DNA from 2 places in the Halobacillus sp. genome. Region 2 is predicted to be linked to the other one. Evidence: riboswitches for the same ligand, from Rfam matches in the RefSeq annotation. Region 2 holds a riboswitch; the other holds the start of a gene.
The links. Region 2 has a riboswitch for S-adenosylmethionine ahead of WAM07_RS02305 (Fur-regulated basic protein FbpA). Riboswitches for the same ligand answer to the same signal wherever they lie in the genome.
Positions count from the first base shown of each region.

Region 1 (4,526 bases), on a different contig from region 2:
GGATTACTATAAGTTTTATCATTCTTAGCGTAACACGACTTTAAGATATTACCTTGAATGTTGGATTGAATAGAAGTCAAAACAACTCAGTAACTTCTTTAGAGATTTTATCGAATTACGGTAGAAGACTCCCTCTTCTAGGACTGTATGGTCGGGAATCTTTAAGAATTTTCAACATATTGAAAAGCTTAGAGGCTTATCTCCTCTAAGCTTTTTATTATTCGATCTCTTTCCGTGTGTTAAGATTTTCTCTTTAAGACCTGAACGCTTTCACTTTTAAAGCGGTTCCTTCTATCTTTAAGATACCACTTTCTTTTGTACAGATGCTTCGGCCGCTTTCGGTTTAATATAAATAATGCTTCCGATAAATACGGCTAGTACATTAAGGAATAGGGTCAAACCTACAACACCAGCGGCGTGAAGGGATTCATAGAACAATGCGTTGACGACAAGCAGCACGGCAATAGAAGCCAGCACAGCGACTCCTTTAACAGACCGGTTGTTGGTAATCTTCCAATTTCCATAGTTGAAGGCAACCGTAAACAGGACCATGACGAGAATGTTGACGCTCATACCTACCCAAACCGGGTGGATGTTCAAGAAGAAATCAGCCGGGTGCCAATTACTTAAGTGATACCAGATTAATCCTGCTGCGAACCCACCAAATAGGGAGCCGAGGACAGCTCGCTTTGTGACAAGTGGCCAGAATAATGCTGCGACTACCGGTGCAAATGTGGCGGAGTTTCTCATGGTCCAGGCGAGTACGTTCCACCATGCGGATTGTTCTGTACGAAGGAATCCGAAAATGATCATGAGTCCTGTCAGCAACAGCAGCGACCACTTAGTATATTTAACTAGTTGTTCTGGAGAGGCCCCAGGGAAAATGGCGCTTCCGACGTCTTTCCCAAGACTGGTGGCTCCTGAGAACTGACAAGGCGCGCCCCATCCGAGAGCACATGCCCAGATGCCTAAGAAGAACAGGCCGACGAATGGAGCGGGCAGTACTTCCATTAAATATTGGGGAAGAGCAACAAGTCCGAGGCTTGCGTCAGGAACGACCGCAGCGGCAGATAAGCCAAATAGAATACCCAATAGAATAAAAGGAACACTCATCACTTCTGCGACGATTAAGCCTTTACGTCCTTCTTCAGGCGTTTTACAGGATAAGGCCATTTGAAAAGCTGCCTGCGCTAGAATCACGTTTACCAGGAAAGTGGCAAACCATACTAGGATTACTTGAAGGCCTGCGCCTCCCCAATCAAACATGCTCGGCTGCTCGGCTGCAAGCTGTTGTAAGCCGGAGATGCCCGGGTTGATGAAGAAGGCCACGGTTCCAATGATAAACATAATGGCAAAAATAATCGTGTTCATCGTTTGTGTAAAGGCAACAGCCCACATACCGCCTGACTGCAAATAAACAAATAGTAAGATCGCTGTAAAAGCGACGGACAAGGATAACGAAACGCCGGTAAACACGTGAAAGGCAGAAGCAAAAGCAATCGCTGTAGCGACGGACCACATTGGGAAGGCGAATGCTGTAATCGCACCTGATAAAGCTTTAGCACGTCTGCCGAATTGATCGCCGATTAACCCCGAGATGGTTACAACTAACTTCTCACGAAACGATTTGATTAATAATAAGGCAATCAGTAAGACTTGTAATGTTTCTGCGACTCCGTACCAGATGGCGGAAATTCCTGTCAGGTAGGAAAGCTCGACAATCGATATGTACGTCGAACCTGAGAAGAGGCCAGTTATACAAAAGGCTACGGTCCACCATCTAAATGTCCGTCCCCCTACAAAATATTGCTCGCCGCGATTGGCTTTTCGTTTCGCCACATTACCAACGATGATGAGGGCGAGCGTGTATAATAAGGCAAGTGAAATCATCCAAATTCCATATGAACTCATGTTTGTACCTCCTTGTTGATGTTCCAGATTACTTCAATCTTTACGTTTGCATCCTTAAACAAGTTGTAAGCCGGGCAGCGTTTTTGAACGTGTTGAATAAAATCTTCTTCGTCGACTTCTTTTTCATCAAATGTAACGTCCACCTCAAGCGTCACGGTTTGAAAGTGGGGGCTCACATCAGCTGTCCCGAACAACCCTCTGTGATCGATATCCCCGCTTGAAGCTGCCTCCAGTTTTTCAATCGTTAACTCTTTTTCCTTCGCCACCATTTCGACCACAATCATGAAACAGCCGTTAAGCGATCCAGTGATGTATTCCATAGGAGTTAATGCTTCATTAGAACCTCCAAGTTTCTCGGGTTCATCAATTGTAAACGTAAAGTCCCGAATGGAATGCGCATTCTGAAACTGGCTGGTGCGCTTGCTTTGTGTGTCAATCGAACGTAATGCTGACTTCTTCTGTGTTTGCTGAACTGTCATTTCATGTCCCCTCCGTTTAAAATATAAAAAACCCTTCTACTTTTCTGTAAGAAAAATAGAAGGGTTGGTTTAAATGTCCCGACTCTTATCTTTCAGACAGAAAATGTCTGCTGGAATGAGCACCTTGTTTATAAAACAGGTTGCCGCGGGATCAAAGGACCAGTTTCCTCCACCGCTCTCGATAAGAAAATTATGAATTTAAAGAATATTGTACTTTTTTACTTAATCATCTGTCAACAACTTTTTTGAGTGTCAGCTTTTGAATAAGGAAAGGATGAGCGGGGAAATCGCTTAACCAGATGAATTCATTACATAAATGAATCAGGTTATCTTTTGCAAAAAAACAGAAGCACTTAGCTCACTTGATGCCGTTGTTCCCCCCGCATCAGCTTACCGCCAAACTCATTTATAAAAATAGCTGCAAGGATCAAAAAAACGCCGACCCACTGCAAAAAGGTGACCGTTTCTGAAAGAATCAGCATGGCTGAAATAATGGCGACTGGAAGTTCCACAGAACTCAGCACATTAGCGAGACGACCCGAAATAAGTGGAGCACCGCCCGCAAAGAACAGAGGAGGAATAACGGCTCCTACTAGGGCAATCCCAGCACCAATCGTCCATAAGCGCATGTCCAGGACGGGAACGGTAGGAATGTCGCGGATGAAGATGAGCATCACAAGCACCAAAGATCCCGTCACCATAAGTGAACTTCGCAGTATAGGGTGGGAATCAACAGCCACCTGACCACTAAAAAAAATAAAGCCGGCATAGGAAAACCCTGACAACAGTCCGAGTAGAAGACCGACCGGGTGTAAATTGAAACCACCATTTGTAAGTCCTGAAGCTAACACGACCCCCGTAAGTGTGACGACCAGGGAAATCAAGTGAATGCGTTCAGGTGGAGTTTTGGTGAAAATCCATTCATACAGCATACCGATCCAGACAAATTGGAAAAGCAGAATAATCGCAATAGAAGCGGGGAGGTACTGCATCGCTCCGTAATAAAAGATACCCGTCAGTCCAACCGTACTGCCTGTAGCAGCAATTTTGACAAGGTCCCATCTTTGAATTTCTTTTACATGCAGCCCTTTCCAAAAAGATAAGCCCCACAGTAAGACAAAGGCAGCGAACATTTGGACAATATTTAACTCCCCCAGAGAGTACCCATATTGAAAGCCTGTTTTTACAAATATAGGGGTGAAGCCAAAGCTTGCCGCACCCAGGAAGACGAGAATAATTCCTTTTCCTTTCATTACTAATAACCTCCCATCAAGACAATCTGTGCTTCTATCCTTTCGAACACACTGGTTCTATTATTTCAAAGCCCCTTTGAAAACTCAATTTTAGTGAGGAAAACAAGTGTATAACCAATGGAGAATGTATTCAGAAATGTCGGATTTTCAGGGGAATTCTTGAAAATCATAGCGATAAATGTAAAACGATTTTTACAGGGATTTTCTCCCTTTTGTCGAACTAAATGGGTATAAGGGAATCGCTATAAAAATCAGAAAAACAAAAAGGAGTGTTCGTGGGGATGTTCAAGAATAGTCTATTAAAGTTCATGCCGTATAAAGAGCAGGGTATGGTGGAAACGAATCTGGTCAATGTGATGAAGCGATTGAAAATTGAAGATTTTACGTTCAACTGGGACCGCAGCAGCTGTTATGTAGAATTTAGTTATAAAGAAGAGCCATATAAACTGGAACATTCGATAGAAAAAGCTCGGAAACAAGGGATCATCTTAAAAAATGGTATGGATTGTTTAATAGAGCTGACTCAGTCACTGGAAGATCTATGTGTGATTATTGACCGTGGGACCTATAATTTCGAGACATGGATATCCGGCATGAAGCAGCAAGAAGCGATGAATGAGACCCCTATTTATCAAGAAGAGTTTCATATTAGTTACAAATCTACCGGCGAACAGGCTAAACAGGAACTTTCCAAACAGGAATCCCCTAAAGAGGAACAGCCATCTGATAGAAACGAACAACTTTTCCCTTTTGGACCTGACCTGTCACTCAAAGATTTCTACCTGAATCAGCTTACTCAAAGTGCGGAGCGGAAGATACAGTAGAATCAGACTGTGGATGATAATATGGATATTAAAAAAGAACTCCTTAAATTCTGGAGTTC
Region 1 covers NZ_JBAPTY010000155.1:178-4,703, reverse strand. Annotated here, with positions in the region: gene WAM07_RS06980 (sodium:solute symporter family protein) at 298-1,911, opposite strand; gene WAM07_RS06975 (OsmC family protein) at 1,908-2,390, opposite strand; SAM riboswitch class I at 2,473-2,578, opposite strand; gene WAM07_RS06970 (EamA family transporter) at 2,744-3,643, opposite strand; gene WAM07_RS06965 (hypothetical protein) at 3,925-4,467, shown strand; partial or broken gene WAM07_RS06960 (hypothetical protein) at 4,511-4,526, opposite strand, start outside.
Region 1: it holds a riboswitch for S-adenosylmethionine, as region 2 does, so the genes downstream of both, WAM07_RS06975 (OsmC family protein) here and WAM07_RS02305 (Fur-regulated basic protein FbpA) in region 2, are expected to answer to the same signal.

Region 2 (20,624 bases):
TTCCATTTTAGATATCGGCGGAGAAACTTTTTTAGAGCAGGCGAAGGATTTTGGTTTTGGGGAAGACATCCCGCTAGCCTATCCAATAAGTTCTTCACAGATTCTGAATGGAGATTCGTTTGGAAGCAACGAACCGCTGCTTGCCGATACAGGTTACGGTCAGGGGGAAGTTCAAATGAGTACGTTGCACTTGGCCATGACTTACACCCCTTTTATGAATGAAGGTACGATGCTAAAACCCGTTCTAATGAATAATGAGGAAAATGGTCAGGCCTGGCACGAAAATATCATGAGTCCGGAAACGGCTTCTACTGTACGCGAATCACTGCAAGCAGTAGTCGAAAATGAAAATGGCACAGGGTACGAGCCGCAGGTAGAAGGGCTTGAACTCGCAGGAAAAACCGGAACGGCCGAGTTAAAACAATCTCTTGATCAAGAAAATGCGCAAGAGAACGGTTGGTTTATTGCGTGGGATACGGAGAACCCTGATTTGATGGTTTCTATGATGATCGAGGATGTCGAGGGCGGCAGCCACTACGTTGTTCCTAAAGTGAAAAATGTATTTAAGGAAATGCGCTGATTTTAGCTGTTTGTTACCTAAGATTCTCTCGTTTTGCATAGCGAGGGAATCTTTTTACTTTTGCTGCGTTAATCGATTAGTTATCGCCTACACCATAATCTCCGCCAATATCCATTTCCTCGTCCATGTTGAATGATTCACCCCTATGAGAAGATGAGTAGTACTTAGTATCCGGGTTTCCCAGCCACTGGTATTTTCTTTGGTCATATGTACGTACGAATCGTAAAACGGAGAAACCGATCCCTCCAAATAAAGTGATCATAATCAGGAAGTCAATTTGAACAAATAAAGAGATGCTTAGAGAGATGGTGGCTGGGATAAATAAGATAGTCTCTAATACTTTCAAAGATTTCAACCCTACCTTTCAAATCAATATACGAATAACATATGAATTTGTTTTAGCGGGGAATCATCAAATAAATTACGTTCATTTGCTAAAGGGAACAGAAAAATGTGGTAAATTTATAGTATAGAAAGAAAAAGGCACTACAGGTCTTTTTACCTTTTTTATGAAATGATAAGGCCTTGAAGTGTACTTCACAATGGAGGGCTGGATATGTGGTTATCCAATGCGGATAAAGAACTGCGTGAGGAAGAATGGAATACCACTCTTATGGAATTGGAAAATGACCAGTTTGTAGGCCGAGGTAGAGAACTTCAGTATTTTCGTGACTTTATTGAAAGCAGTAAGGACACAAAACGCATTGTACATGTTTATGGCATGGGAGGGATTGGTAAAACTTTCTTGATTCATGCGTTTCAACGCCTGGCAGAACGCCTGGATGGAATGGTTTTCCTGGGGTTGGATAGTGAGGATTTTGCCCAGTCCCCATCCATGCTTGCCGAGCAGTTATTATTTCAATTAGATGCCAAATTGTCCCTGAAACTCTCCAAATCTCATGAAACCCCTCTTAATCAGTGCCTGCATATGTTAAAAGAATCTTCTAAAAACCACCGAATTATTATAGCTGTAGATACTTATGAAAAGATAGGCTCACTGGACCGCTGGTTCCGTGAAGTCTTTCTCAGATCTCTCCCTGAATCAATTTCGATCATTCTTGCCGGCCGCCATCCTCTGACAGCTGGATGGATGGAGTCACCCGCCTGGCGGTCCATCATAACGCAAGTGAAACTATCAGCCTTTACCTATGATCAGACGCGATTATATTTGAGTAAGGCAGGCGTAACGAAACACTCGGATATCCAGGACTATTGGCGCTTTACCAATGGGCATCCACTTACCTTGTCCCTATCGGCAATGGCTTACGGCAATAAAGAAGATACAGATCATCATCCTCACGAAAAGCAAGAGATTCTCACCTATCTCACCTCAAAGTGGCTGAGCGAAGTAAACGACCCAGAGCTTCAGCGACTGTTAGAAGCGGCCGCCATACTGCGTCACTTTGATCAAGCTACCCTTAATTTCATTTTAGATGAAAGAACGACTACCACTGCTTTTACCAGGCTCACCTCTCTATCCTTTGTGAACCGCACCAATCATGGATGGGGCATCCACGAAATTATCAGATCAGCCATTATATTAAATATACAAGAGCGTACACCTGAACACTATGAGTCTTTAAAAAGGCGGAGTGCTTCCTATTATCTTCAGCAAATTAATCGAAATCAGAGTTCTACCTGGGAGATTGCCGAATATTTTTACCACCTTGGTGAAGAGGTGATCCGTTCTGCATTTTTTCAGGAAAAAGACCAACAGAAAAAATATATTGAACCTGTCGGGGCACATAATTTCAAAGAAGTAGAAGAATATTTTCAGAAAAGAAACCGCTACGATCAAGACAGTGTAGCACATTACTATAACCGGGAGACAGACACAACTTACCACTACTATGTATCCGCTGAACATAATCAAAAGGAAAATGACCTTATAGGAGCTGAGTATGTAAGAAAACTAGGGTTCAACGTGGGCAGGATTGTAAAAAACGAGGAAGGAGAAATGGTTGGACTTTCCCTTATTGTGCCGATTAATAAGCACACCATTGAACAATTAAAAAAAGAGCCGGTTTCCCGGGCTTACTTCAGGCAGTTATCCAAGGAAGAGGAAGAAGAATACCGTGTAGATGAAGATTCTTATTCAGGGTGGTTTATTCGCATGCTGGATTGTTTAAATCCGGAAGATAGTCATACACGGTCTTTTCTCTTGTACAGTTTATTTCCACTTTTATTGTCCGGGGGCAGAATCATTACTTCTACCCCCATTCCTTTCTTTCAGCAATTAACTCAGGCTTTTGGATTCGAAAAGGTTCCGAATGCTACTCATTATGATTTTGGTCCTGATCAGCCTTCTCCAACATTTCTACTGGATGTGAGAGGACCTCGTTTAATTCAGTATTTAAAACAATTTTCACAGACTGTTTCTCTTGAGAAAGATCATGTGCTTCATGTCGCAGACCGTCATCAGTTAACGAAACGGGAAAAAGAAATCCTGCTGAGTATTCACGGGGAACTTTCTAATAAAGCCATAGCCGAGCAGCTGCATATTACTGAAATTACCGTGAAAAAACATGTGGGCAGCATTCTGAAAAAGTTTCAGGTCAAAAACCGAACCCAGCTTATGAAAAGAATTATGGAAATGTCCCCTTACCTTTAAAGCTCTTCCAAGACATGAATTAATGAGATTCCGGAGGCTTAATAATTGTATATTTTCCTATGACAGGAAGGGATTTCTCTTCCCCTTTGGAGGCATTGATAATTCCCATAATCAATAGAGCTAAAATTAAAAGATTTCCAATAGGAAGAATGATCAGCCAGCCGAGGATTGGAACTACAGTTCCCACTGTATTAACAGCTAGTAGCAACAGAAACAAAAGAAACCCCTGGTTTCCATGATACATGGCAAATCTTGAATCTTTAGCGGCCAAGAGAGGGAGAAAAAAAACAAGATACGCTAAGATGGCAATGACCTTATTGTCTTCAATATCCTTTGCAATTCCGCTGTTATTTTTAACATTTTGTGAATCCATCATGTCGCCCGCCTTTCTGTTTAATGTAAATACTGTACTTTAAAGGTAATACGGATGGTCACCAAAAGAAATTATACCTAGGTATAATTTTTTCGATGGATCCATAAAAACTATACTGGGGTATAATTTTTCTTCTCGTGTTTGCTTGGTAAGCTTAATAAGAAAGAGACGGACAGGTAAAGGCAATTAAAAAGGAGGGCGTCTTAATGAGGCTGCCGGTATTCATTCGCTTTATCTCAATCGCCATGATGTTTATGTGGGTACTTTCTGGATGCGGTGGATCGGACAATACGAATGAAAAGGAAAACAATGATCAAGCCGTAGAAGAAGCCAGTGGAGAGGGAATGGATGAAGAAAACAGTACGGAGGAAGTAAGCGAAGTGACGAATACTAATACAGAAAGCAGTGAGGGGGAGGGGAGCGAAAGTACGGAAACCGAAGCAGAGTGGGATGTGAGTAAACTCCAGCAAATCAAAGGGTTTACGGATATTATGGATAAGTTCTCTCTTATATCCTATTCTTTTGATTCCCCTGGAAGCAGTTTAAAGATTACGATGCAAAGAGTTGGCGAAGAAGAAGTGAATGGGGAGGTAACGAACCATATTAAAGTTAACATGGAAGAAGATGGAGGATCAGGAGAGGCTATAGAGCTGTGGGTAACCAGTGAAGGTGAAACGAAACGCATGGTTGCCGGAGGAGAGCGAATGGAAGGCGAAATGCTTCAGATGGCAGGACAGTCTTATGTGATGATGCTATTAATGCCTTTTAACATGACAGATCGCACGGAAGTGACGAATATCCTGAAAAACCAGACCGAATATCCGGGTGTGAAGGTATCAAAACTCGGCAAGGATAAGAAGACAATTGGAGAAGTGAAAATGGATACTTACACATATGAAGTGACAAGTGAAGGAGAAAAATCGACCTGGGAAGTCGGGGATTTAGGAGACTATCAAGTGATGACCAGCTGGAAGGTGCAACAGGATCAAGGAGAGGCCAGCTTTCAGATTTCAGATTTAGAACTTCGGAGGTAAAGAAAAAGGTTAAAGGTGTGTAGCCCATCTACAATAATTGTTTCGCTATAGGAGTTTTCCAGCAAAGTATTCAGCACTGTTCGTCCTCTAGTGATATCGGAAAAAAGAGACTTTCTTAATAAGACAGGAAGTCTCTTTTTTGTGTGAGAGCACAAAGACTTATACTCTCAAAAATTTAATGAATCCCATAAAAGAAGTTCACTTTTCATACTGAAACACGGTGAAAAACGTCCCCGCACCTGTTTAAGACCTTTTTATCAATTTAATATGGTTTTTCGTAAATAGTACAAATGGTCTAGAGTCTATGTGTATCAAGGGTTTTCCAATGTATTTTTTTAAGAAGCAGAGGATAAGGACTTATGAGGCGCTTTGCTAAAGCATTGACACTAAAATTTACCATCAAGCACGTGTCATCACCTCATTGCCCAAAAAACCGCTATTGAGCGGCTTTGACTTATTTGCGCTCCTTTATTAGTGTCTAATTGTGCACTTGCCAGAACTTTCAGAAAAAATAAGTTTTTGAGGTGATATCAATTCCAACAACTACAAAGGAAGTAAAAAAATATCAATTTTATGAACCAGAGAAATCAGATGGAGCAGAAGTGTATGAAATGATTGAAAATATCCCCATTCTTGACTTGAATTCCTCTTATAGCTACCTGTTGTGGTGCGAATTTTTCAGCGATACCTCAGTAGTAGTAAAGGATGTGGGAAACACGGTTGGATTTATTTCAGGATTTATCAATCCATCTTCACCAGATACCTTATTTATTTGGCAGGTGGCGGTAGCTGAATCGGAGCGGGGGCAAGGACTTGCTACTAGGATGATTGATCATATTGTGGAGCGTCATGAAGATGTGAACTATATAGAAGCTACAGTTTCCCCTTCAAACAAACCTTCCCAACAATTATTTAAGGGTTTTGCCAAGAAGAAAGAAGTGCCTTGTGATATCAGTGTTTGTTTTGAGGAAGACGATTTCCCGGGGGAGGACCATGAGCAAGAGAACACGTTCAAAATTGGACCACTAAAAAACTAGGAGGACCTACTTTTAATGACTAATTCTAATCAAAAAACGGACATGAGTGTTTTTGAAAATCTTGAATCAGAAGTTCGAAGCTACAGCCGCAGTTTTCCAACTACATTTGAAAAAGCTAAGGGTTATCAAATGTGGGACGGGAATGGCAACTCCTACATTGACTTTTTTGCAGGTGCAGGAGCCCTGAACTATGGACATAACGATGATGCTATGCAGCAAAAGCTGATTGAATATATACAAAGTGATGGATTGCTACACAGTCTGGATATGGCGACAAATGCCCGGGCTGAGTTTTTGAAAAAGTTTAACGAAGTTATTCTTGAGCCGAGAAATATGAGCTATAAAATTATGTTTCCTGGTCCTACAGGCACCAATACCGTTGAGAGTGCACTTAAAATTGCCAGAAAAGTAACCGGCCGTGAAAAGGTGGTCACGTTTACGAATGCCTTCCACGGCATGACGATCGGTGCGCTTTCCGTTACCGGAAATGCCTTTAAACGTCACGGAGCTGGAATTCCGCTAACTTACAGCATGGCGATGCCGTACGACGATTACATGGATGGCTACGATTCCCTGGATTACCTTGAAAGAATGATTCAGGACGGCGGAAGCGGTATTGATCTTCCAGCTGCTATTATCCTGGAAACCGTTCAGGGAGAAGGCGGAATTAATGCAGCAAGCTTCGAATGGCTGAAAAAAGTGGAAGAACTGTGCCGTCGTCTGGATATCATGCTGATTGTAGATGATGTGCAGGCAGGATGTGGGCGCACAGGTACATTCTTTAGTTTTGAAAAAGCAGGAATTTCACCAGATGTAGTGTGCCTGTCCAAGTCGATCAGTGGAAGCGGACTGCCCATGGCGATTACCTTGATCAAGCCTGAGTATGACCAGTGGGGTCCAGGTGAACACAACGGTACATTCCGTGGGAACAACCTGGCCTTCGTTACAGCAACAGAGGCATTAGATTATTGGAAAACGAATGAATTCAGTGAATCGATCGAAGAGAAGAGTGAACTTTTCCAAAAACGCCTGTACCAGTTTGTAAAAGATTATCCGGAACTGGAAGGTGAGGTTCGCGGGCGCGGATTGATGCTCGGGATCGCCAGTAAAAAAGAAGGACTGGCAGGGCAAATTGCCGCTGAATCCTTCAAAAAGGGTCTGATTATTGAAACATCCGGACCAGATGATGAAGTTCTTAAGATGCTGCCTCCGTTAATAATCGACGAAGAAGGTATCTCTAAAGGTTTAGATATTATTGAAGAAAGCATAAAAGCCGTGCTAGGCAAGGAGGAAGCAAAAGTATGAATGTAGTAAAACTTGAAGATCTAATCGGAACAGAACGCGAAGTAAAAGACGATAATTGGAAAAGCCGAAGGTTCCTTCTAAAGGATGATAATGTAGGATTCAGCCTTCATGATACGGTGCTTTACGCCGGCACAGAAACGTATATTTGGTACAAGCATCATATTGAAGCGGTGTACTGCATTGAAGGAGAAGCTGAGATTGAAACGCTTAAAGATGGGAAGAAATATCAGATAAAACCGGGTACGATGTATTGCCTCGATGGACATGAGAAACACTATTTGCGTGCGAAAACGGATTTCCGTGTTGTTTGTGTATTCAATCCTGCGCTTGTAGGAAATGAAGTACATGATGAAGAAGGTGTTTATCGCCTGCCGGAAGAAAGTAAATAAAAAATGAAGAGCGCCTGGAAGTGATATCACTTCCAGGCGCTCTTTTTAATGGAAAGGGGCGAATCTATTAAAAAATAATACTTTTTTAACCAATTTTATCCCTAAGAAGATCATATTCACTTTCCAAGTTTTCCAGTGGCATATTTAAAAGGTGCTTTCGTTTATATTTGTAATTACGAGTTTGAATTAGTTGGCAGATTAGATAGTTCCTGCGCTGAATCACGGCATCTCGAAGTCTGGACATTGATGATTCCTCCTTTTTTTATGAAAAAAAATATAACATTACCTGAATCTATAAACTTATTAAGATATATCAACAAAACAAAACCCCTTCTACTGAGAAGAGGTTGTGCGTTCATCGTCCTCTCCTTATCTTTCAGACTATAGTCTGCTGGAAGGAGCACCTTCTATGGCTTTCATAGAGGTTGCTGCGGGATCAAAAGACCAGTTTCCTCCCCCGGCTCGTTATAAGGAATTCAGTTTTAAGGTACACGATTTAACATGTACCCGATAACAGAATCTGTTAACCATATTTGGAAGAATCAATTCGAATTTTTTCAAAATCAATATGCGAAAAATGACGAATTTACTTGATATAGAATGAACAAAATCGAAAGATTACAATAATCATCATCCTTTCGGAAATCACATCCAGATTTTATGCAATAAGTGTTGTATTTTCCGAAAATTTAAAATAATATAAAACTAAACATACTAACCAGTAGGTATGTTGGTTGTCCATCTTTTTAAAATAACAAAGATTGGGGATAGTGGTATGCATTTGCGATTAACAGAAGAACAGGAAATGGTTAAAAAGACCATTCGTAAATTTGTAGAAAAAGAATTAATTCCTTTAGAAAATGATGTGCTGCGCAACGAGCGGGAAGGAAAGCCGAGCCTTCCTGAAGGCAAGATGAAGGAGCTCCAGATGAAGGCGAAGGAAGCTGGATTTTGGGGGATTAATACGCCGGAGGAATATGGAGGGGCAGATCTTGGACAAATGATGCTTGCCATTGTGCAGATGGAAGTAGCACGGACGTTCGTCCCCTTTCAGTTTGGCGGTTCAGCTGACAACATTCTGTATTACGGAAATGAGGAGCAGAAGCAGAAATACCTGATCCCTACGATCAACGGCGAGTTAAAATCCTGCTTTGCCATGACAGAGCCAGGAGCAGGTTCTGATACACGTAATATCAGGATGACGGCTGTTAAAGAAGGAAATGAATGGATTTTAAACGGTGAAAAAACATTCATCACCGGCGGAAACGAAGCGGACTTTGTAATGGTCATTGCGGTTACCAACAAAGAACTTCATCAATCCTCAGGTGGGAGAGAAGGAGTGACCTGCTTTATTGCAGACCGGTCTATGGGGTGGAAATCAGAATATATCCACACCATGGGCGAGTGGGGACCGGCAGCGCTTGTTTTCGATAATGTGCGGGTTCCTGAAGAAAATATTTTAGGTGAGATCGACCGAGGATACGAACTCGGACTTGAATGGATTGGCTTTGCCCGTTGGGTTGTCGGGGCAAGGGCCGTGGGAGCGGCGGAACGGTTACTGAATATGGCGATTGATTATGCCAATGAACGGGAGACTTTCGGAAAGCCGATTGGAACCAGACAGGCTATTCAGTGGCAGATTGCCGATTCAGCGGTAGAGATCGAAGCAGCCAAATGGCTTGTATTGAACGCTGCTTTTACGCTCGACAACGGAGAGGATAATCGTCACTACGCTTCAATGGCTAAGCTGTACGGAGCAACCATGGGGAATAACGTGGTAGACCGTGTACTTCAAATCCATGGAGGCATGGGTTACACAAGAGAGCTTCCAATCGAGCGTTGGTACCGGGAAGCTAGACTATGGAGGATTTATGACGGAACGGACGAAATTCAGAAATTAATTATTTCCAGAAATCTATTAAAAGGTCATGTAAAAATCGGCTAGATATCAAGGGAGGAAAATGGACATGGGAAATCAGTTTGAAGGTAGAACCGCATTTGTAACAGGAGGGAGCCGTGGGATCGGGAAAGGAATTGCCCGTCGTTTCGCGGAAGAAGGAGCTAATGTAGCAATTATTGATGTGAACGAAGAGGCATTACAGGAAGTTGAGAGTGAATTTAAGGAAGCTGGTTTTGAAATTTACTGCAAAATAGCTAACGTCGTAGAGTTCAGTCAAGTTGAAGCCGCGGTCCAGGAGGTTCATGAAAAATTCGGATCGGTTGATATTCTTGTGAATAACGCCGGGGTTATTCGTGACAATATGCTGTTTAAAATGACCGATTCCGATTGGGATACGGTGATGGATGTCCACTTAAAAGGGTCGTTTAACGCAGCACGCGCAGTACAAAAATATATGGTCGAAAATAAGTATGGACGGATTATCAATATTTCATCAACATCTGCACTAGGTAATCGCGGACAGGCAAACTATGCAACAGCAAAAGCTGGTCTGCAGGGTTTCACCAAGACCCTTGCGATTGAGTTAGGTAAGTTCGGAATTACGGCAAACGCTGTGGCTCCAGGGTTCATAGAAACTGAAATGACGAAGGAAACAGCTGCCCGAATCGGTATTTCGTTCGAGGACCTGGTACAGGCAAGCGTGGAGAAAATCCCGGCTGGCCGGAGCGGCAAACCAGAGGATATTGCCAATGCCGTTGCTTTTTATGCTGATGAGCGCTCGTCGTTTGTAAACGGACAGGTTATTTATGTTGCCGGAGGTCCTAAAGACTAATAGGGGAGGAAGCTGACTATGTTTGAGCATACGATTGGCAAAAGGTCTGAAAAAGTAAAAAACAGAGTAGAGCGAGGGGCCGTGAAAAAATTCGCGGAAGCTATTGGAGATTTGCATCCTATTTATACGGATGAAGAAAATTATTCCCGGAATATAGCGCCGCCGACGTTTCCAAGAGTATTTGATTACGGAGAAATTGAAGAGTTGTACCTGCCGAATAAAGGGTTGATTCATGGGGAACAAAACTATCATTATGAGCGGCCGCTTTTCGTTGAAGAAGAGATTCTATGCTACGCCGAAGTAGAAGATTATTATGAACGCAGCGGTAAGAGCGGCAATATGGGATTTTTAAAAGTGAAAAGGTATGGTGAAGATCCGGAAGGCAAGCTTATTTTCTCAGAAGAGCAGGTGGTTATTATCACGGAAGCAGTGCGAAAGGGGATGACGGTATGACTGGACTGAAGGACTTGCAAGTGGGCGAGTCACTCGAAGTGATTACACTCCCTCCTGTATCCAGGCTTGATCTTATTAAATACGCGGGTGCTTCAGGGGATTACAATCCGATTCACACGATTGATGAGGAAGCAGAAAAGGCTGGTCTTCCAGGGATTATTGCTCACGGGATGTGGACGATGGGAAACTTAGCGAAGCTGTTTACTCCTTATTTTGAGGAAGGTTTTATCCAGGACTATTCGATCCGCTTTAAAGGAATGGTTTTTCTGAACGATGTGATTACTCTACATGCGGTGCTTGATGAACAAGGAGAAGAAGATTTGACCTTCTCTGTTCGTGCCGCTAATCAGGATGGCAGGGACGTCATCAAAGGAAATATCGTATTTTGTAAGCGTTTTATTACAGCAGCTACATAAAACGGGGTAATGGAGGGACAATTTCATGGATTTTGAGTACTCACATAAAGTGAAAGATCTTCAGAAAAAATTGAATGCCTTTATGAACGACTATATTTATCCCAATGAAGCGCTTTATGAGGAACAGTTGAACCAGCAGGACCGTTTTGCCGATGTGCCGCCTATTATGGAGGAGTTGAAAGGGAAGGCCAAAGAATCAGGTTTGTGGAATTTATTTTTACCGGATAGTGAACGGGGAGCGGGTCTTTCCAACCTGGAGTACGCCCCTCTATGCGAAATTATGGGCCGATCGAGTATCGCGCCAGAGGTGTTCAACTGTGCTGCTCCGGATACGGGAAACATGGAAGTATTGGAGCGATATGGAACTCAGGAACAGAAGGATCAGTGGCTCCGGCCTTTATTGGATGGAGAAATCCGATCCTGCTTCTCCATGACAGAGCCGGATGCCGCCTCCTCTGATGCGACGAATATACAAACGAGTATAGAACGGGTCGGGGACGAATACGTGATCAACGGAACGAAATGGTGGTCATCCGGTGCAGGAGACCCTCGCTGCAAGATTAGTATTGTTATGGGAAAAAACGATCCGGATGCTCCTAAGTATGACCAGCAGTCGATGATTCTGGTTCCTCTTGATACTAGAGGAGTGACGATTAAACGGACACTTCCGGTTTTTGGCTACGATCATGCGCCGCACGGGCACGCGGAGATTGAGTTTTCGGACGTTCGAGTTCCTGCTTCCAATTTGATTTGGGGAGAGGGAAAAGGGTTTGCTATTGCTCAAGGCAGACTTGGTCCGGGACGAATTCATCACTGCATGAGAACGATTGGAGCAGCAGAACGAGCGCTGGAAGAAATGTGTGAACGGGTGCAGGAGCGCGAAACGTTTGGGAAAAAGCTTGCTGATCAGGGTGTGATTCGTGAATGGATTGCGGATTCAAGAATCGAAATTGAGCAGGCGAGGCTTCTTACGTTAAAAGCAGCTCATATGATGGATACGGTCGGAAACAAAGAAGCGAAGGCGGAAATTGCCATGATCAAAGTGGTGGCTCCGAATATGGCGCTGAAAGTCATTGACCGGGCGATTCAAGCGTTTGGCGCAGCGGGCGTAAGCCAGGATACGATACTGGCGTCGCAGTGGGCAAATATCCGGACGCTGCGACTGGCGGATGGGCCAGACGAAGTCCATCGACGCGCGGTTGCTAAATATGAGCTTAAGAAGACGCAGGATCGGAGTGGCGAATATGCACGCTAAACAGCTTTTTAATCTTACGGATAAAGTGGCCATTGTGACCGGAGGAGGCCGGGGACTTGGTAAACAAATCGCAGAAGGCTTTGCGGAATCAGGTGCCCACGTTGTGGTTTGCTCACGTAAGCTGGATGCCTGCGAAGAAGTAAGCAGCCAATTAAAAGAACTTGGCGTAGACTCACTTGCTTTTGAATGCGATGTTACGAATCCCGATAGTATGCAGAAGGTCGTGGACGAAACCGTCAATCATTTTGGACGCATCGATATATTAGTAAATAATAGCGGAGCGACCTGGGGAGCTCCGGCAGAGGAAATGCCGCTTGAAGCCTGGCAGAAAGTGTTTAACGTAAATGTGACGGGGACATTTCTCATGTCTCAAATCGCAGGAAAAGTTATGCTCGAGCAAGGGTCAGGCAAAATCATTAACATTTCATCTGTCGCCGGCTTAAAAGGATCAGATCCAAAATACATGGACACGATTGGCTATAACTCAAGTAAAGGAGCAGTTCTTACCTTCACCAAGGATCTTGCGGTCAAGTGGGGCCCGCGGGGAATATGTGTGAATGCGATTGCTCCAGGGTTTTTCCCGACAAAGATGTCCAAAGTACTTATGGAAAGAGGCGGAGATGCCTTTCTGGAAGGCACACCCTTACGGAAATTCGGAAGTGAAGATGATTTAAAAGGAGCGGCTATTTTCTTAAGCTCAGCGGCTTCTGACCATGTGACAGGTGACGTCATCATCGTGGATGGCGGCACACATGCAATGTAAAAAAAGCTCTGTTAAGCGCTATTGTTGATTTCTCATGAAGATCATTATTAAGCAATAGGGACGGATACTGTAAGACTCAGTTTCGAGATATTGGTTCACCGTGAAGGTCCTGCGTGGGATGATTCGCTTTCCGCGGGCATGTGCTGAGCCTCCTCAAGCTAACGCTTTACGGGGTCTCACCGATCATGTTGATCCCGCAGGAGTCTTCATCATCCCCCTACGGACCTTGCCAAATCAGAAGCTCGAAACCACTTAAAACATCACCTGCGTGATGAGGAATTAGACCATGTGTTTTTCTACCTATTTCAGGATGTAACTATCCGCAATATCCTGTCATAAAAGCATTTAATCCAGATTAAGTAGGAGAACCTTTCTCTTCAGGAAGGGTCCGTTCACATGAAATGGCTGGGTGGGTGGGGAAATGAGGAGACTCCCGCGGGAGAAGGAGCGAGGCGAGACTCCGCAGGGATTGAAACGACCGAGGAGGCTTGCCAGTTCCCCCGCAGGAAAGCGACTTATTTCCCAACCATCCCTACTCCATTTAACGTAAAGGACCCAATTGTCTCGAAACTGAGTCTTCAAGTATCGGGAGCTTAACTGGAAGATTAATATGGAATTTTAAGAGAGACAATTAATAGAGGAGTGACATTATGAGAGAACGTGATGCGGTTATTGTATCAGCAGTACGAACAGCTATAGGAAAACAGGGAGGAACGCTAGCCAAAGTACCAGCTCATGTCCTTGGAGCAGAAGTGATTAAGGAAGCAGTCAGACGAGCTGGAGTAGATGTGGAGATGATTGAAGATGTGATCATGGGAAACGTGTTAAGCGGTGGCGGCAATGTGGCTCGTCTATCGGCTTTACAGTCTGGGCTATCTATTAACCTTCCTGGTTTAACAGTGGACAGACAATGTGGCTCTGGTCTCAATGCGATTTATCTCGCTGCGCAGGCCATTCGGGCAGGCAGCGGTGATGTTTATGTGGCGGGCGGCACGGAAAGTATGAGTCAGGCCCCTTACTTGATGGAGCGCCCGGAAAGAGCTTTCAGCCCGGTTCCTCCGAAGTTTAAGAAATCACAGCTTGCACCAAAAGAAATTGGGGATCCTCCAATGGGAATTACGGCTGAAAATCTTGCGGAGAAATACAGCATTCCACGAGAAGAACAGGATCAATTCGCTCAGCAAAGCCAGCAGAGAATGGGGATGGCGATAGAGGAAGGGCGGTTTGAAGAGCAGATCGTACCGCTTGAGATACCGGTTCGAAAAGGCGCCCCTATTGAATTTAAGGTAGATGAACACCCAAGACCTGATTCAACCGTAGAGGGCATGGCCAAATTACGTCCGGCTTTTCTTGAAGAAGGAACGGTAACCGCCGGAAACAGCTCTGGTTTAAATGATGCTGCTTCGGCTCTGATGGTTATGTCGAGAGAAAAAGCAGAGGAAGCAGGCTTGACTCCATTAGCCACTGTGAAGGCTTGCGCTGTGGCCGGAGTAGACCCAAATATTATGGGAATCGGTCCTGTGCCTGCCACTCAGAAAGTATTGGAGCAAACGGGTCTTGGTTTGGATGATATGGACATTATCGAGATTAACGAAGCGTTTGCTGCGCAGGTGCTTGCTTGTAATAAAGAAATGGAGATGGATCTTGAGAAAGTCAATGTTAATGGAGGAGCGATTGCTCACGGGCACCCTCTTGGAGCGACAGGAGCCATTCTTGCGACTAAAGCCATTTATGAACTGAAACGAAGGGGAGGTCAATACGCTTTAGTTACAGCTTGCATCGGCGGTGGTCAAGGAATTGCCATGATTCTTGAACGTGGATGAAATCCGCCGTTTTCGTGTGATTTAGGAATGTTATAATAACGTATCATCCCTAAACGAGAGGACAATGCAGTGATGAAACAGAAAATGATTGATGTCAGCATTCATCTATTTGACAAAAAAGGCTTCACGGAAACGTCGATTCAGGAAATCGTGGACGAACTGGGAGTCACCAAAGGTACCTTCTATTATTATTTCACCAACAAACAGGAATTGTTAACGACGATTCACTTAAACTTTATTGAATTTCTCCTTAAAAAACAGGATGAAATTCTTCAGGATGAGGCCAAGGATTCCAGGGAAAAGCTACGTGCGATGATTTTTATGGTTCTGCAAAGTATTAACGAGCGGAAAAAAAGCGCGAGGATCTTTTTCCGTGAAATGCGTAATTTGGGACCCAAATATCTGGAACAGAACGTAGAAAAAAGAGATCAGTTCCGTAAAAATCTACAGCAGCTTGTGGAAGAAGGTATACGTAAAGGAGAGTTTCAGGAAGACCTCCATGCCGACATGGTTACGCGTGGAATTCTAGGAATGACAAACTGGAGTTATTACTGGTATAACCCTGAGGGAGATGTATCAGCTGAAGAACTCACAGACATTTATGTAGAGATCCTGTTAAATGGAATTAATAAAAGCGACTAACGTGATCGCTTCCCTTATTAAAAGGGTTTATTCAAAGCATACTAACCGGTTAGAAGGGAGGGTGAAACTTGAATCATGAAATACGAGTGAGAGTCCGTTTCTGTGAAACAGATATGGCTGGGCACGTAAATAATACGAGTTATTTCATTTATCTAGAGGAAGCCCGGGGGAAATTCTTTCAGGAAGTTATACCGGAGGAGCTGAACTCGGCTGGTCAGTTCATTTTGGCTTCCACGAAGTGCGATTTCGTCAGTCAGGCCTATTTTGGGCAGGAATTGATCGTGTCTTCCTGGGTCTCACACATTGGAAACAGCAGCTTCTACTTTACTCACCGCATAGAAGCAGCCGATACAGGAGAGCGGATTGCAGATTCGGAAGCCGTAGTTGTTCATTTTAATTATGAAGCGCAGAAAAGTGAAACGATCCCTCAACATTTGCGTGACGCACTTGAAAGTCATCTTGTTCAGAATTAATAAGGAGAAAGGAGTGGGTAATCATTTCTAGATTTAAAGGTACGATAGCTGTGGTAACGGGCGCAGGGAGCGGAATTGGCGAACAGACGGCTGCCCGGCTTGCCTCCGAGGGGGCTCAAGTTATTCTGGTGGGACGGACTGTATCTAAGCTCGAGCGAGCAGCTCAGCAGATTAATGAGGGCCTGAGTGAACCAGCAGCTGATATTTTTCAGGCGGATGTGACGAAAGAAGAGGAAGTACAGGAGCTGGCTGATTTTATTGAGCAGAAGGCAGGCGACCTTCACATTCTTGTGAACAATGCGGGAACCTCAGGGAATTCTACCATACTTAATATGGAAGAATCGGAGTGGGACAGAATTCAGAACACGAATTTAAAAAGCGTTTACCTAGTCTCGAAAGCACTTGGACGTATCATGATCAAAGGTAAGGAGAAGGATGAAGCAGATGTCAATCGATCAATCGTAAATGTGGCTTCCTTATCTGGACATAAAGCAGGAGCTAAGATTCCTCATTACAGCTCATCCAAAGCTGCGGTTATCAATTTTACCAAGTCACTAGCACTGGAGTTTGCACCTTATGGAATCCGGGTGAATTCAGTTTCCCCTGGCTTTGCGGAAACTCCACTGACAGAAGAAGGACTGAAGAATAAACGATTTGAAGAAGCCATTCAGCGCAATACGGCGCTCAGTCGAGTGGGACGTCCTGAAGAAATTGCTAAAGTGATTACTTTTGCTGCCTCAGACGAAGCCTCCTATATGACGGGATCAGATTTATTAGTGGATGGCGGATGGATGATTACTTAATTTCTCTTTGACCAAATAAGAAAACGCTTACAAAAAGCCTTTGGATATGAATTGAAAAAGGAGAGATCTTCATGAAAACGAAGCACTATGATTTCTGGCCGAAATTAACGAAAACGATTACCGTGCCGGAAACGTCTATTTACGACAATCTTAAAGTATCGGCAGCGCGTTACCCCGATCACGAAGCGATTTATTATTATGGTGCCACGATGACATACCAGGAACTTCTGGCAGAGGTCGATAACCTGGCTGGTTATCTGCAGCAATACTTAGAAGTCACCAAAGGGGAGAAAATTCTATTATTCATGCAAAATTCTCCCCAATTCATTATTGGCTACTATGCCATCTTAAGAGCAGGAGCTGTTGTGGTACCGATTAATCCGATGCTGAAAACAAACGAACTCGAATTTTACATTAAGGATGGTTCCATGAGAAATGCCTTAATTGGACAGGAATTCATGGAAGTAGTCGAGCCGTTAGTAGAAAGCACGTCACTTGAAAATCTGATTGTGGCTGCTTATTCCGATTATAAAGGAAATGAACTGGGAGATTATCTTCCGCCAGAAGTGTCTGCGGAACGAGCATCTTTAACAGGAGACCATCTGCATATATGGGTGGAGGCTCTTAAACGCAGAACAGAACCACAGGATCAAGTGATTGCAGCCGATGACTTAGCTGTACTTCCTTACACATCTGGAACGACCGGCCTGCCGAAAGGATGTATGCATACGAATCGTACCGTCCAGGCGAATACCGTTGGGGCTTATCACTGGTCTCGCGCGACTACTGATTCAAGCACGTTAGCGACCCTGCCATTATTCCATGTGACCGGAATGATTCACAGTATGCTGATGCCGATTTTCAGTGGGAATAAAATGGTCGTTATGACCAGGTGGAACCGCGAAGCAGCCCGCCAGCTTATTCGGGATCAGCAGTGCACTCACTGGGTGACGATCAGTACCATGCTGGTTGATTTCCTTGCCAATCCTGATGTTAAGTCCGAAGATCTGAGCTCGCTTTATGCCATTTCAGGCGGAGGAGCCTCTTTTCCAAAAGCACTTGGCGAAAAGCTTTACAATCTGACAGAACTTGAATTTGTGGAAGGATACGGACTGTCTGAGACCATTGCTCAAACCCATTTTAATCCACCTGACCGTCCGAAACTTCAATGCCTTGGCATTCCCTCCTTTAATGTGGATTCACGGATTATTGATCCGGCCACCAATGAAGAAGTAGCGATTGGGGAAATTGGAGAAATTATTGTAAATGGCCCACAAGTTATGCTTGGCTATTACAATCGTGAGGATGAAAATGAAAGCGCTTTTATTGATATAGACGGCAAGTCATTTTTCCGGACAGGGGATATTGGACGCTGTGATGAGGAGGGCTACTTCTTTATTGTCGATCGAGTGAAGCGGATGATCAACGCCTCTGGATTTAATGTCTGGCCGACCGAGGTAGAATCAGCTCTGTATGATCACCCTGCTGTTCAGCAAGCTTGTGTAGTGGGCGTGCCAGATCCTCGAAAAGGTGAAAATATTAAAGCGTTTGTCATTTTAAATGATGGATATGAAGGAGAAGTAACTGAAGAAGAGATTATCACCTGGTCCAAAGAACGGATGGCTGCTTATAAGTATCCAAGAATGGTGGAGTTCAGAGAAGAATTCCCTACAACCAATAGTGGAAAGATCTTGTGGCGGAAACTGCAGGAACAGGAGAGGGAGAAGGTGCAGCGCAGTTAACAATTGATTGAATTGGTCTGGGACCCGGGTTTTCTTGTGCTGTTCTTCTCGGGTCTTCCCGGACTTCAAAATCTGGTTAAAGGGGAAGTTCAATGGATATTTTAACGCAGCAGCTATTCAATGGGCTGACAATTGGCAGTGTGTATAGTCTGGTTGCTTTAGGACTGACACTTGTTTATGGCATCCTTCACATTCCTAACTTTGCCCATGGTGCTCTTTACATGCTTGGTGCCTATATCACTCTGACCATGATGCTGTTATGGGGAATTCATTATTGGATAGCCATGGCCGTTTCTGTTCTTGTGGTAGGACTTCTCGGAGTTCTTATGGACCGTCTGGTTTTCCACCCGCTTCGAAATGCTCCTCCGATCCACGATAAAATAGCGGCGATCGGTATGCTGTTGTTTCTCGAAGCATTTGCTCAATTGGTCTGGGGAGCCGACTACCGGACCATGACCACACCTTACGGACAAGTCATCAACCTTTTTGGAACGACCGCCACAATGCAGCGTGTACTCATTAATATTGGAGCCATAGCGGTCATGATTCTTCTCTACCTGTTTTTGAAAAAGACGTACATTGGTTCCACCATTATTGCCATGGCGCAAAACCGTGAAGGAGCTAATTTAGTCGGAATCAATACAAATAAAGTGGCGATGCTTACGTTTATGATTTCCGGTGGATTGGCAGCTATTGCCGCCTCTTTATCGGCACCGATTAATCTTGTCTTTCCGGGAATGGGGCACCTTGTTATCCTGAAAGCCTTCGTCATCATCATTCTTGGCGGAATGGGCAGTATCCCTGGAGCTATTCTCGGCGGTTATATTCTTGGTTTTACGGAAAGCCTTGGCGCCACCTATATCTCTAACGATTATAAAGACCTCATTGCTTTTTTACTTCTCGTGATTATTCTATCCATTCGTCCTAAAGGTCTTTTTTCCAGGGAGGGTTTCTAAATGGGAGCTTATCTAAAAAAAAGAGGCTGGATGATCGGTTTCATTTTACTGGCCGTTGTGTTTCCTTTTCTCACGAAAAATGACTACTTTCTTCATGTGTTAACTCTTGCCTTCATCTGGATGATTGCGGTTTATGGGCTGAATCTTCTGGCAGGTTATACCGGATATTTGTCCCTTGCGCACGCCGGGTTTTTCGCCATTGGGGCTTATGCTTTAGGGTTGCTGACGGTTAAAGTAGGGCTAAATTACTGGATTGCTCTCGTACTCGCCTGTGTCATTACAAGTGCCATTGGTTTTGTCGTAGGGCTGGTTGCGTTGAGAACCCGGGAACACTTTTTTGCCATCTATACGCTGTGTGTCGGGTATATCATCTATTTGGTGATCGATAAATGGGACAGCCTGACCGGTGGCGTGCGGGGACTAATTGGAATTCCTGCTCCAACAGCAATTGGTCCCATATCGTTCGAAACACCTCTCTCTCAATATTACCTGATTCTCTTTTTCTTGCTGGCTACCATTCTCGTTATGTACCGGATTGTCCATTCTCTCACAGGACGTACCTTTATAGCGATTCGAAACAGTGAAGACCTGGCTCAGACGATTGGGATATCTACGATGAAAAACAAGCTGCTCGTCTTTGTCCTTTCTACGTTTTTCGCGGGTCTGGCGGGAGCCTTGTATGCTTCATTTATCAGATTTATTGGTCCTGACATTGGATACATCACGGTTATTTTTGATTTTCTTACCTACTTGTTAGTCGGCGGTCTGGGAACTCTTGCCGGTCCGATTGTAGGCACCTTTCTTATTGTCAGCGTCTCTCAATCTCTTCAATTTTTGCAAGACTATCGGATGCTTATCTTCGGTCCCCTCTTAACTTTACTGATCATTTTCTATCCAAGGGGCATTGCAGGGGCATATCTTGATTTTCGTATGAAGAGACAATCGAGAAAAAAGAAAGCCGTTCCGTCAAAGCAGACTTCTTATGTTCAGCAGTCGCAGGAAGATGAAGAGAAAAGAGTGAAGGAGGGATGAAACATGTTTATCGAAACCAGACAGCTCACGAAGAAGTTTGGGGGACTAGTCGCCGTTAACGAAGTAGATTTTACAATTGAAAAGGGCAAGATTAACGCCATTATCGGTCCGAATGGAGCCGGGAAATCCACATTCTTTAACCTGGTAAGCGGGTCGCACACACCAAGTTCAGGGCAGGTTTTTTATAAGGGAAAGGATATTACGA
Region 2 covers NZ_JBAPTY010000048.1:421-21,044, reverse strand. Annotated here, with positions in the region: gene WAM07_RS02345 (penicillin-binding transpeptidase domain-containing protein) at 1-580, shown strand, start outside; gene WAM07_RS02340 (hypothetical protein) at 657-926, opposite strand; gene WAM07_RS02335 (LuxR C-terminal-related transcriptional regulator) at 1,137-3,191, shown strand; gene WAM07_RS02330 (DUF4870 domain-containing protein) at 3,211-3,564, opposite strand; gene WAM07_RS02325 (hypothetical protein) at 3,771-4,598, shown strand; gene ectA (diaminobutyrate acetyltransferase) at 5,123-5,635, shown strand; gene ectB (diaminobutyrate--2-oxoglutarate transaminase) at 5,651-6,940, shown strand; gene WAM07_RS02310 (ectoine synthase) at 6,937-7,329, shown strand; gene WAM07_RS02305 (Fur-regulated basic protein FbpA) at 7,415-7,573, opposite strand; SAM riboswitch class I at 7,696-7,803, opposite strand; gene WAM07_RS02300 (acyl-CoA dehydrogenase family protein) at 8,105-9,274, shown strand; gene WAM07_RS02295 (beta-ketoacyl-ACP reductase) at 9,297-10,061, shown strand; gene WAM07_RS02290 (MaoC family dehydratase N-terminal domain-containing protein) at 10,080-10,514, shown strand; gene WAM07_RS02285 (MaoC/PaaZ C-terminal domain-containing protein) at 10,511-10,930, shown strand; gene WAM07_RS02280 (acyl-CoA dehydrogenase family protein) at 10,956-12,185, shown strand; gene WAM07_RS02275 (SDR family oxidoreductase) at 12,175-12,948, shown strand; gene WAM07_RS02270 (thiolase family protein) at 13,599-14,771, shown strand; gene WAM07_RS02265 (TetR/AcrR family transcriptional regulator) at 14,844-15,413, shown strand; gene WAM07_RS02260 (acyl-CoA thioesterase) at 15,482-15,886, shown strand; gene WAM07_RS02255 (SDR family NAD(P)-dependent oxidoreductase) at 15,910-16,689, shown strand; gene WAM07_RS02250 (long-chain fatty acid--CoA ligase) at 16,761-18,431, shown strand; gene WAM07_RS02245 (branched-chain amino acid ABC transporter permease) at 18,524-19,387, shown strand; gene WAM07_RS02240 (branched-chain amino acid ABC transporter permease) at 19,388-20,419, shown strand; partial or broken gene WAM07_RS02235 (ABC transporter ATP-binding protein) at 20,423-20,624, shown strand, end outside.